One region of the Desulfoconvexum algidum genome, then DNA from elsewhere that is predicted to be linked to it. Evidence: riboswitches for the same ligand, from Rfam matches in the RefSeq annotation. Region 1 holds a riboswitch; the other holds the start of a gene.
What was found. Region 1 has a riboswitch for thiamine pyrophosphate ahead of thiC (phosphomethylpyrimidine synthase ThiC). Riboswitches for the same ligand answer to the same signal wherever they lie in the genome.
Positions count from the first base shown of each region.

Region 1 (5,126 bases):
CGATGCCTGGGGCGTTGTTACCTGCTGCGGCAACGTCGCTTCCCCGGACCTGCCCATCAATGTTTTTCCCTTTATTTTAAGGGGAGTCTCGTTAATCGGTATTGACTCCCAGCATTGTCCCATGCCCTTGCGCCAAACCCTCTGGGAACATCTTTCAACAGACTGGAAACCCAAGATGTTGGAAAGCATGGTAACCCGGGTGAGTCTTGAAAACCTTGGGGCCCGTATTGAACAAATACTCAAGGGACAGCTGCGGGGCAGAACTCTTGTAGATCTGGGATAATCCCCTCCATTGCAATAATAAAGTGAAATCCGGGTATTGACAATCCCCCCAAATTTGGTAGACATGAACATGGGGAAGATCAAAAAAATCTTCTCTATTTATCACCAGATGCTCAATTAATACCAGTTGTTAGAAGTCGATCCATGGTTTTTTGTGTTTATGCATATTAACAGACAACAATAAGGAGATCGCCATGACTACACCACAACATTGTCCAGGTTTTGAAAATTTTAAAAATCTAAAGTCCTTCACCTGCAAATGCCCCAAATGCGGTGAACCAAAGGAAATTTTCTCCGATGAATTTGAAAAAGTTCACAAATGCAGCAAATGCGGAGAAGAAATTGATTTTACATCCTGCACATATGAAGCAGGATAACCCTTCCCAAAATTCCCTGCCAAAATATTTTTTGGCAGGGAATTGATCTTTCCCATATAATCTACAAAAGATCCCGAACCCGTTTCACGGCACAAAAATCACCGCACATGGTGCAGACACCCTCTTCGGATGACTGGGAGGACTCCCTGTAATCGCGGGCTTTGCCCGGATCAATGGCAGCTGCGAACTGGCCTTCCCAGTCCAGGGCTGCCCTTGCACTGCTCATTGTCAGATCCTGGCTGTCCGCGCCGGGTATGCCCTTGGCAAGATCCCCTGCATGGGCAGCAATTTTTGAGGCCATGATCCCTTCCTTGACATCTTCAAGGCTGGGAAGCCGCAGATGTTCCGCCGGTGTGACATAGCAAAGAAAATCCGCCCCGTGCATGGCGGCCAGGGCCCCGCCAATGGCAGCGGTAATATGGTCATATCCCGGTGCGATATCGGTGACCAAAGGCCCCAGCACATAAAAAGGCGCATTGTGACAGAGTTTTTTCTGAAGTTTCATGTTCATCTCCACCTCGTGGAGGGGGACATGGCCCGGCCCTTCAATCATCACCTGGACATTCTTTGCCCAGGCACGTTTTGTCAGTTCCCCCAGGGTGATCAATTCCTGGATCTGGGGGGCATCGGTTGAATCCTTAATGGCACCCGGACGAAGGCCATCCCCAAGGCTGATGCAGGCATCATGCTGCTCACAGATAGCAAGAAGCCGGTCAAAATACTCGTAAAAAGGATTTTCATTCCCGGTTTTTTCCATCCATTCAAAAAGAATGGCACCGCCGCGGCTGACAATACCGCAGACCCTGGGATTGGTCCGTATGCTCTCCATACATTTTCGGTTCAGACCGGCATGAATAGTGAGAAAATCGATCCCGTTTTCTGCATGGATCTCAACGGTTTTAAACCAGTCGTCCAGAGTGATCTTGTGGGTGGGTTTTCCCGTCCGGGTCAGGGTATCATAGATGGGAACGCTGCCGATCATCACCGGCACCTCCCGAACCAACCGTTTTCTGAAACTTTCCGTATCCCCGGACACACTCAGGTCCATGATGGCATCGGCCTTGTATTCCAGGGCTAACATGGCCTTATTCATTTCCCCATCAAAAGAACAGGCATCCTTTGAAACCCCCAGGTTCACATTGATCTTGGTTTTAAGACCGGCACCCACACCGCAAGCCTTAAGGCCAAAATGATTTTTATTGGCCGGGATGGCAATTGTCCCTCTGGCAACCCTGTCCAAAAGATCCTGCCGGGATATGGATTCAACCTCAAGCACCTGCTCCATCTGGGGGGTAATGATTCCTTTTCTGGCAGCATCCATCTGTGTTGTATATTTCATAACACCTCCAAAACGCAAAACGATTATGTTTTTGTCCTGAACGGGTATAAATTGTAACAGCGGGAAAAAAAAATGAAAGAAACGACTTGCAAACAAACACCACTTTCCCTACGCCGGTACTAACCGCATCAGGTTCTAAGGGTTGAAGTTTGCGAACTTCTCTCAGCTAATCTAAGCACCCCCAGTGAACTAAAGCCGGATGGTATACAAATTTCCCCGGACAGTCAAGAGTTCAAAGAAAACACCCGGATGGGATCCGGTTTACCTTTGACCATGGTCTCCGGCATGGGTTCGAAGTCATAAAGATCCGATAACAAAGATTGAACGGCCTCACTGACGAGGATATCGGTCTTAAACTCCTTGGTCAGGTCCTGAATCCTGGAAGCCAGATTCACCGTGTCCCCGATCAAAGAGTAGGCGGATCTATCTGCACTGCCGATGTTGGCTGCCAGGACAAAACCCGTATGAATTCCCACCCCGTGGGCAATTGGAGGAATTCCCTCCTCTGCAAACCGTTTATTAAGTCCAGCAAGACGAAGGCGCATGGCCAGGGCTGTTTTAACGGCTGAAAGCTCATGGCCGGGCTCATATACAGGTGCGCCAAACACCGCCTCCACTTCATCCCCAATAAACTGAAGAATCAGCCCCTTATTTTCCTTAATGGCTTCCGCCATTTCATTGAGATAGGCGTTGAGCACATAAATCAATTCCTTGGGGGGCGTCACCGCCACCAGGGGAGTAAAATTTCTTAAATCCGCAAACAAAATGGTCGCTTCTTTTAATTCTCCATCCAGGGGAACCCGGCCCCGGAGAATTTCATCCCGGATCTTTGCATCCACGTATCTGCCAAAGGTATCTTTGATCAATTCGCGTTCCCTCAAGCCCTGGGTCATGGCATTGAGTGTCTCTCCTGCAAATCCGACCTCATCATTGCTGAACACCCTTGCTTTTTGTGAAAAGTCACCCTGTTTCACGTGACCCATGACCCGGATAATCTCCACGATGGGCCGCCTCGTATTATGGGCCACCAACCAGGACAGGAAAATGGCCACCCCCATGAACAAAAAACTCTCCCGGGCAATGGTTTCTTCCATGCGGCTGACCAGCATGATCAGGGTCATTTCATCCATCATCTGCATCTGTTTAAATTGATGGATGGTCAGATGGATAAACGCCAGGGGCACCACGGACACGGCAAAAATCAGGACAGCAAACCGGATCTTTACACTGATGATTCTAACCCCCTGCACCCTTGACAAATCCCCTTCAGGGAAAAACAAGGGCACTAGATTATGCTGGGATACATGCTCCACCCAAAAAAAGGCCAGGGTCATGGTGATCAGACCGCTGGCAATAGCAATCCCACCGGCCGGAGAGCCAATGATCCAAAAAAGAAAGAACCCCAAACCCCAGGCAGCCATATCCAAAATCACGATCATATAGGGTTCATTGAGCAACCGGCGACGGGCATTTTCCAGCAGAATCGGATCTGGATCATAGCCCCGGTAAAACGCTTTCAGGCAGCAGCGGATGGGCCGTTCATACCAGATGGTGATCACGGACATCACCACCACACAAACGATAATATAAAAAATATTCAAAGAATGGGCCAGACTCAAAAGGGCTTGGGAAGCGTCTCCAGCCCTATGTATAAACATAATACGGGTCAGGCAGTCACCAAGAAAAACCGCTATCATATTGCCAAAAAGTACATCATTGGAAATATGTAAATACTGGAACCTGCTTTTAATCAATTTGTCTGCTACCATGGTCTCTCTTACATTCTTCTGATTATTTTCGCTATAACTATTAATCAGGAACCTTAAGTTTGTAAAGAAAATATTGACTTAATACGCCAGACTCATGTATTTATTGTTTCCATAATTTATGGGTAGTGTCTGGTCCACGGAACACGGTGAAACTCCGTGACGGTCCCGCCGCTGTAATCGGAAATATTTATTTTTTGTATGGCCACTGTTCACACGGGAAGGCAAAAAAATAAATTTAATGCCGAAAGTCAGAAGACGAATCAGATACTCGTGATATGGTAAAACTCAATGGTAAAGGGTTTTGTAAGAGATATTTCTTGCAAAAACCTTTTGTGGTTTTGCAGGAGCATAGCGAGGAAACTATGACAACACAGCTAGAATACGCCCGCCAGGGCATCATCACCCAAGAAATGAAAACAGTTGCCAAATCAGAGGGCCTGTCAGAAAGCTTCATACAGGCCCATGTGGCAAAGGGGCAGATCGTCATCCCCTGCAACCCCAATCGGAAAGATCAGAAGGTTGTGGGCATCGGTACCGGCCTCCGGACCAAGGTCAATGCCTCCATCGGCACCTCATCGGACATCTGCGATATTGACCTGGAAGTTCAAAAGGCCAAAGCCGCCGAAGAAGAAGGGGCAGACACCCTCATGGAATTGTCTGCAGACGGAGACCTGGACCTGGTTCGACGAACCGTGCTTGCCAACACCCGTCTTCCCGTGGGCAATGTGCCATTGTACCAGGCCTTCAAAGAAACCATCCGCAAATATAAAAACCCGGCAAAGCTGGACCCTGAATATTTGTTTGAGCTCATTGAACGACAATTGGAGGATGGATTGAGCTTCATGGCCATCCACTGCGGGATCAACCTCTACACCATTGAGCGGTTGAGAAAACAAGGATTTCGCTACGGCGGCCTTGCCTCCAAGGGTGGTACCTATATGGTGGCCTGGATGGACATCAACAAACAAGAAAACCCTTTGTACGAACAGTTTGACCGGGTTTGCACCCTCATGAAAAAATATGACGCCGTCCTCTCTTTGGGCAACGGCATCCGGGCTGGGGCCATCCATGACAGCCATGACCGGGCCCAGATGGCGGAGATGATCATCAACTGCGAGCTGGCGGAAATCGGGCGTGCCGCCGGGTGCCAGATGATGGTGGAGGGCCCGGGCCATGTCCCCCTGGACGAGATTGAGGGCAATATCATGCTGGAAAAACGGATGTCCGGCAATGCCCCCTATTATGTGCTGGGCCCCATCCCCTGCGACACGGGAGCCGGCTATGACCATATCACGGCTGCCATCGGTGCCGCCAGTTCCGCCCGGTTCGGCGCAGACCTTGTCTGCTATATCACCCCGG
Region 1 covers NZ_AP042394.1:6,170,986-6,176,111, forward strand. Annotated here, with positions in the region: gene ACZ45G_RS27750 (YhdH/YhfP family quinone oxidoreductase) at 1-283, shown strand, start outside; gene ACZ45G_RS27755 (hypothetical protein) at 477-659, shown strand; gene thiC (phosphomethylpyrimidine synthase ThiC) at 721-1,998, opposite strand; TPP riboswitch at 2,086-2,191, opposite strand; gene ACZ45G_RS27765 (adenylate/guanylate cyclase domain-containing protein) at 2,223-3,767, opposite strand; cobalamin riboswitch at 3,881-4,046, shown strand; gene thiC (phosphomethylpyrimidine synthase ThiC) at 4,130-5,126, shown strand, end outside.

Region 2 (5,126 bases), 1.2 Mb from region 1:
CTGGACCGGAACCAACGAGGTCATGTCCGTAATCATTGCCAATGAATGGTACAAACAATACTGGCAGGATAAAAGCCAGGGTAAGATCCGGGATATGGAAGCAGATGCTGCCGAAGCCGAGGCGATTGACGAAAAAATTTTTGAATAACCGAGATCGGAGCATGGTAAGAACAAAACCCACCCCCCCTTAAACTTCAGGGCGGGTGGGTTAACATTCCAGGCTCAGGCGCCTTCTGTCAGCGCTTCAGCTAGTTTTTTTAAATTTCGGGTGGCAAGACAGATATCGGGTCTGTCCAAAATTGCGGATACGACTGCGACACCATCAATGTGACTTCCCTTTAATTTTAAGATATTATTTTCATTAATACCACCAATTGCCACAACAGGGATCCTCACACGTTTTGTGATCTCTTTTAAGGTATCAAAGGAGATACTTTGGGCATCAAGCTTGGTATCCGTGTTGAATACCGCACCTACGCCCAGATAATCTGCCCCGCAATCTTCAGCGGTCAGGGCTTGTTCCACCGTTTCAGCGGACACCCCAAGAATTTTATGTTTACCAATTATTTTTCTCACATCCCGGGCATTCATATCATTTTGTCCAACATGAACACCATCGGCATCAATTTCCATGGCAACATCAATATTATCATTAATGACAAAGGGGATGTGGTATGCATCAGCAATAAGCTTAATTTTTTTTGCCTCTCGTATAAATTCAGTCAAGGCTAATTTTTTTTCTCTTAACTGAATAAAGGTCGCCCCAGATTTAACCGCTTGTTCAACTTGATCAGCCAGAGATTCTTCTTTCAGCCATGCCCTGTCTGTTACAAGATATAAGCACAGGGATTTTTTATTTATCTTCAATTTAAACTCCTTATAAAATCTGCCACAGCCATTTTACACCCAGAAAAATTGTCACGAAAAAAGCCAGGCCGCCTCCGGCATTGAGCAAAAATGTATTCTTATTCTCCTTTGCCCAGTCTCGATCGTTGAGTAATTTCAGGAAGATCCCCACAAAGAGCGGGGTGCCGATAAATGACAGGGCAAGCATTAACATTAAAAGGTTCACGGGTTTCCCGGGAAGAAACGATCCCGGCAGGGCAATGAGGCACCCTGCCAATATGATCATCCTGTAGCGTTTATCCCCCACTTTCAGGTCCCATTTCATCTTATCCCCCAGGACATAGGATGCGGCAATAAAGGTGGGCATTATAGTTGAAAAAACAGCACACCAGATGCCAAGGCAGAAAAATCCATGGGCATATTCGCCCAAAAGCGGCTGAATGGCATCGGCCATTTCAAACAAGTTGGCAACTTTAATGCCTTCGGGGTGGAGCACACTTGCGCCGGTAAGATAAATGGCCGTGCAATATAATCCAAACGCCCCGAGAAGCGATACGGCGGTGTCGGTCAAGGCCAGTTTTAAATCGGTCTTTTTCCATCCCTTTTCATGGACAGTATAGGTCTGCATGGACAGGATGGTGACATGGATGGAACCGCCCATTATGGCGGTCATCATCAGTATCTCAGGCTTGCCAAAGGTCGTAAAATTTGGAACCAGGCCGCCCAAGGCCAACCCCAGGTCCGGCCTGGCGATGAAAAGAGTGGCAATAAAACAGATGACCAAAAGGGATACAACCAGTTTACAGATGGTTTCGATGGTTTTATACCCGCCCCAGGCAACAAGACCATAAAAAACAGCCACAAAAAACACCCCCCAGAACGGCGTGACCATACCGGTTACAAATCCGGTTACAGAAACCAGGATTTTCAATAAAACCACATTACACAGCCAGATAACCAGAAGGGCATCAATGGTAACCAGCCAGGCAAAAGATTTGCCCCACTTTTCTTCAACAATACCCACAATCCCCTTCCCCCCGATAAGGGCTGTCTTGGCCGCCATATACTGGCAGACAAAGGCCAAAACAACACTTAAAACAATTACCCACAAAAAGCTGTATCCATAAGTACCCCCAGCTTTTGCAACACTTAAGGTTGTGCCGGGACCTGCTGCCACCGCACTGATGACCCATGCCGGCCCAAAGGCTGAAATAGCTGTTTTAAGACGGGATTTTTTTCTTTTTTCAATATATTCCATGAGAGATTATTTCACTTTTCCACAATAAAATTGGGTTTAAATTATAATACCAGGACGATTGGATGCCACTTTCAGCCGGGTCTCCAGGGTCTTTTCATCCATATTATACAAAGAATCCAAAAAATGCGCCATGAACGTTCCCGGCCCACTAGCTTTTTGTGCAGCAAGCTCTCCTGCGATACCGGCGATTGAACAAGCGGCAATGGCGGCCTCCCCCCCATTGTCACTGACGGCATAAAAGGCGGCGGTTATGGCAGAAAGAATGCACCCTGTGCCCGTAACGGCACTCATAAGGCTTGAGCCATTCTCAAGGGTGATCCCCCCATTTTTATCAAAGATCATATCCTTAGCTCCGCTGACAATCAAACAGGAAGCAAATTCCAGGATGCTGTCCAGCCCGGATTGCTTGTCCACGGTAAAGTTGGTTTCCCCGTTGGCACGGCCATGCCCCATGAGTATTTTTTTGGCTTCTTTTTGGGCCACATTATTTTCTATGCCCCTTGTGGTGTGATTTTTGTCCACAAGTGCGCATACCTCAGATGCATTGCCCCTTATTATTTTATCCGGGGCAATGGAGAATAATTTTTTTGCAATGCCGGTTCGATAGGCACCTGCACCAGCGCCTACCGGGTCTAAAACAACCGGTTTCCCTGTCTCTTGTGCAAAGAGCATAAGAGATTCCATCACATCAATGCGGTCTTTGACAGGTGTCCCGATGTTAATGCAGAGGCTGTCGGAAAGCTTTGACAGATATGCGGCATCTTCCTGGGCCCAGGACATGGTGGGGGATGCGCCGATTGCCAGCAGGGCATTTGCCGTCTCATTCATTACTACAAAGTTTGTGACAACATGAACCAGCGGCCGCAGCTCACGTATTTTGCAGTACAACTCGTAGATCCTATGGGACAGTCCTTCTATTTCAATCATATACACCCCTGGTAACAAAATTAATCCATATCCTGTCCAAAAACGACAGGCATAAAATTTACAGCACAATTTTGATGCAGGGAAAAACACACAGGGAAGAGATGATTTAAACAATGAAACAAAAAGCTTCCCTTCATCGGTATTATCCGCATCAGGTTCCAAGGGTCAGGATACTCCTTCTCAGCCTTTTCAAGCTCCCCCAGCAAACACAATTTAACGATTCAATATGACCTTTGAAGCGGCAGTTGTCAACTCATTCGTACATGACTTCTGGTTGACGGATCATTAAACCAGTGACCAAAAAAGTTTGACCCCAAGGAGAAGCAATACGCCTCCCAATAGTTTTTTCACGGTTTGGGGATGCATTTTTTTTTGCATTAGTTTTGTCCCAAGGAATCCCCCTGCCCAGGCTGCCAATCCGGCAACAGCTAGGATTTTCCATGAAATCGATCCCATGGCAGCATATGCCACAAAGGCCGAAAAAGAAGAAAAGGGAACGGCAAAGGCCGTGACCATGGCCACTTTCTTGGGATTAAAGCCCTGGAGAATCATGAGAGGAGAAATAACACCGCCTCCGCCCACACCCAAAAGGCCGGAAATAAATCCTGCCAGGACCCCCACCAAAAGCGGGCCTAGAACGGGTCGATCTTCCCGGTACTGGTCCGCATATTTAGAACCCTTAAAAAAAAGCATCATTGATCCTGAGAAAAAAAGAAAACCAATGAAGATTAGAAGCAAAAAGCGGGTGGGCACCAGGTGTCCCACCCAGGCCCCCACAGGTGCCAGGATTATGGAAGACAAAATGATGGGAAGTCCCAACCGGATATCCAGACGCTTTTCCTTGAAATTGGAATAGGTGGCCCCCAGCATGCTCACACAATTGACAAACAGCCCTGTCGGTCGGGCCAGGTTAAAGGGGACCCCCAGCCAGGACAGGGTCGGAATAAGCACCACAGCAGAGCCCACACCACCAAGGGCAAAGAGAAAACTCAGGCCAAAGGAAAAAAATACAATGATAAGCGTAAGAGCGTCCATGTTATCTGTCCAATATTATAAAAAAATATGCCGATCTCTTCGGTCCAGACCCGGCATGGGATTTAAAGTTTGGCCAGGGGACCCTTGGAACCTGTCTCATTCCCCGCTCTTTACCGATGACGACTTGCCATTCATAAACAAAAACCCAAAACACATTATGACCAATGTGACCATGACAAAATGCAAAAACATATCCTTTTGTATGGCACCCCAGATAATAAACAAGGAACCTGCTCCGGCAAGGGCCGGGGCCATCACTCTTCCCATGAAGCCTAAATCATCAAAGTTCTTCATAACCCAGACATAGATAGAAATATAAATGACATATAAAAAAGCGATGGGCAATTCAGAAATATCCATGAAACCACCCCACCACCCGGCAAAATTCCCATACCAGACCCCGAGCCAGAAAGCAGATAGAATAAATCCCAGAAGCGCTGAATTTATGGTGGAGTTTGTTTTTTTATTGACCCGGCTAAAAAAATCAGCCTTCGGCCCAATGCCCCGGGAAGCGATGGAATACATGCCCCGGGCAGACCCCATGACAAGGCCGTTAAGTGTTCCCAGGCAGGAGATGACCACAAATACCGTCAAAAAAGTCCCCCCAAGGTTACCTAAAATGATTTCAAGGACCCTTACCGGTGCATCATCACCGGCTGCAATGACCTGGTCATTGGACAGGATTCCTGAAATGCCCAGATAGTAAAGCATATAAATAATAACAACGGCAAGGGTACCCACAATCAATGCTTTGGGCAATGTTTTTTTGGCATCTTTTAACTCGGCATTGATGGAGGTGGCGATGATCCACCCTTCGTAGGCAAAGGCTGTGGATAGGGTGGCCACGGCCAGGCCGCCACCACTGGAAACCGTTTGGGCTGCATGGGTAAAGCTCTGAAGGGTCTGTCCGTTCATCAGCCCGCAGATACTCCCCACAACGGCCACAATTGCCAGGGGGATCATCTTGATGATGGTGGAGGACACCTGCCAACGGCCGGCCAGTACCGGGGAATAGCAATTCAGGCAGAAAAAAGTGACCAGGTAAACGGCGGCAACTGGC
Region 2 covers NZ_AP042394.1:479,822-484,947, reverse strand. Annotated here, with positions in the region: gene ACZ45G_RS02135 (acyl-CoA dehydrogenase family protein) at 1-148, shown strand, start outside; gene thiE (thiamine phosphate synthase) at 223-867, opposite strand; gene ACZ45G_RS02125 (Nramp family divalent metal transporter) at 878-2,104, opposite strand; gene thiM (hydroxyethylthiazole kinase) at 2,141-3,031, opposite strand; TPP riboswitch at 3,143-3,242, opposite strand; gene ACZ45G_RS02115 (sulfite exporter TauE/SafE family protein) at 3,317-4,066, opposite strand; gene ACZ45G_RS02110 (APC family permease) at 4,163-5,126, opposite strand, start outside.
Region 2: it holds a riboswitch for thiamine pyrophosphate, as region 1 does, so the genes downstream of both, thiM (hydroxyethylthiazole kinase) here and thiC (phosphomethylpyrimidine synthase ThiC) in region 1, are expected to answer to the same signal.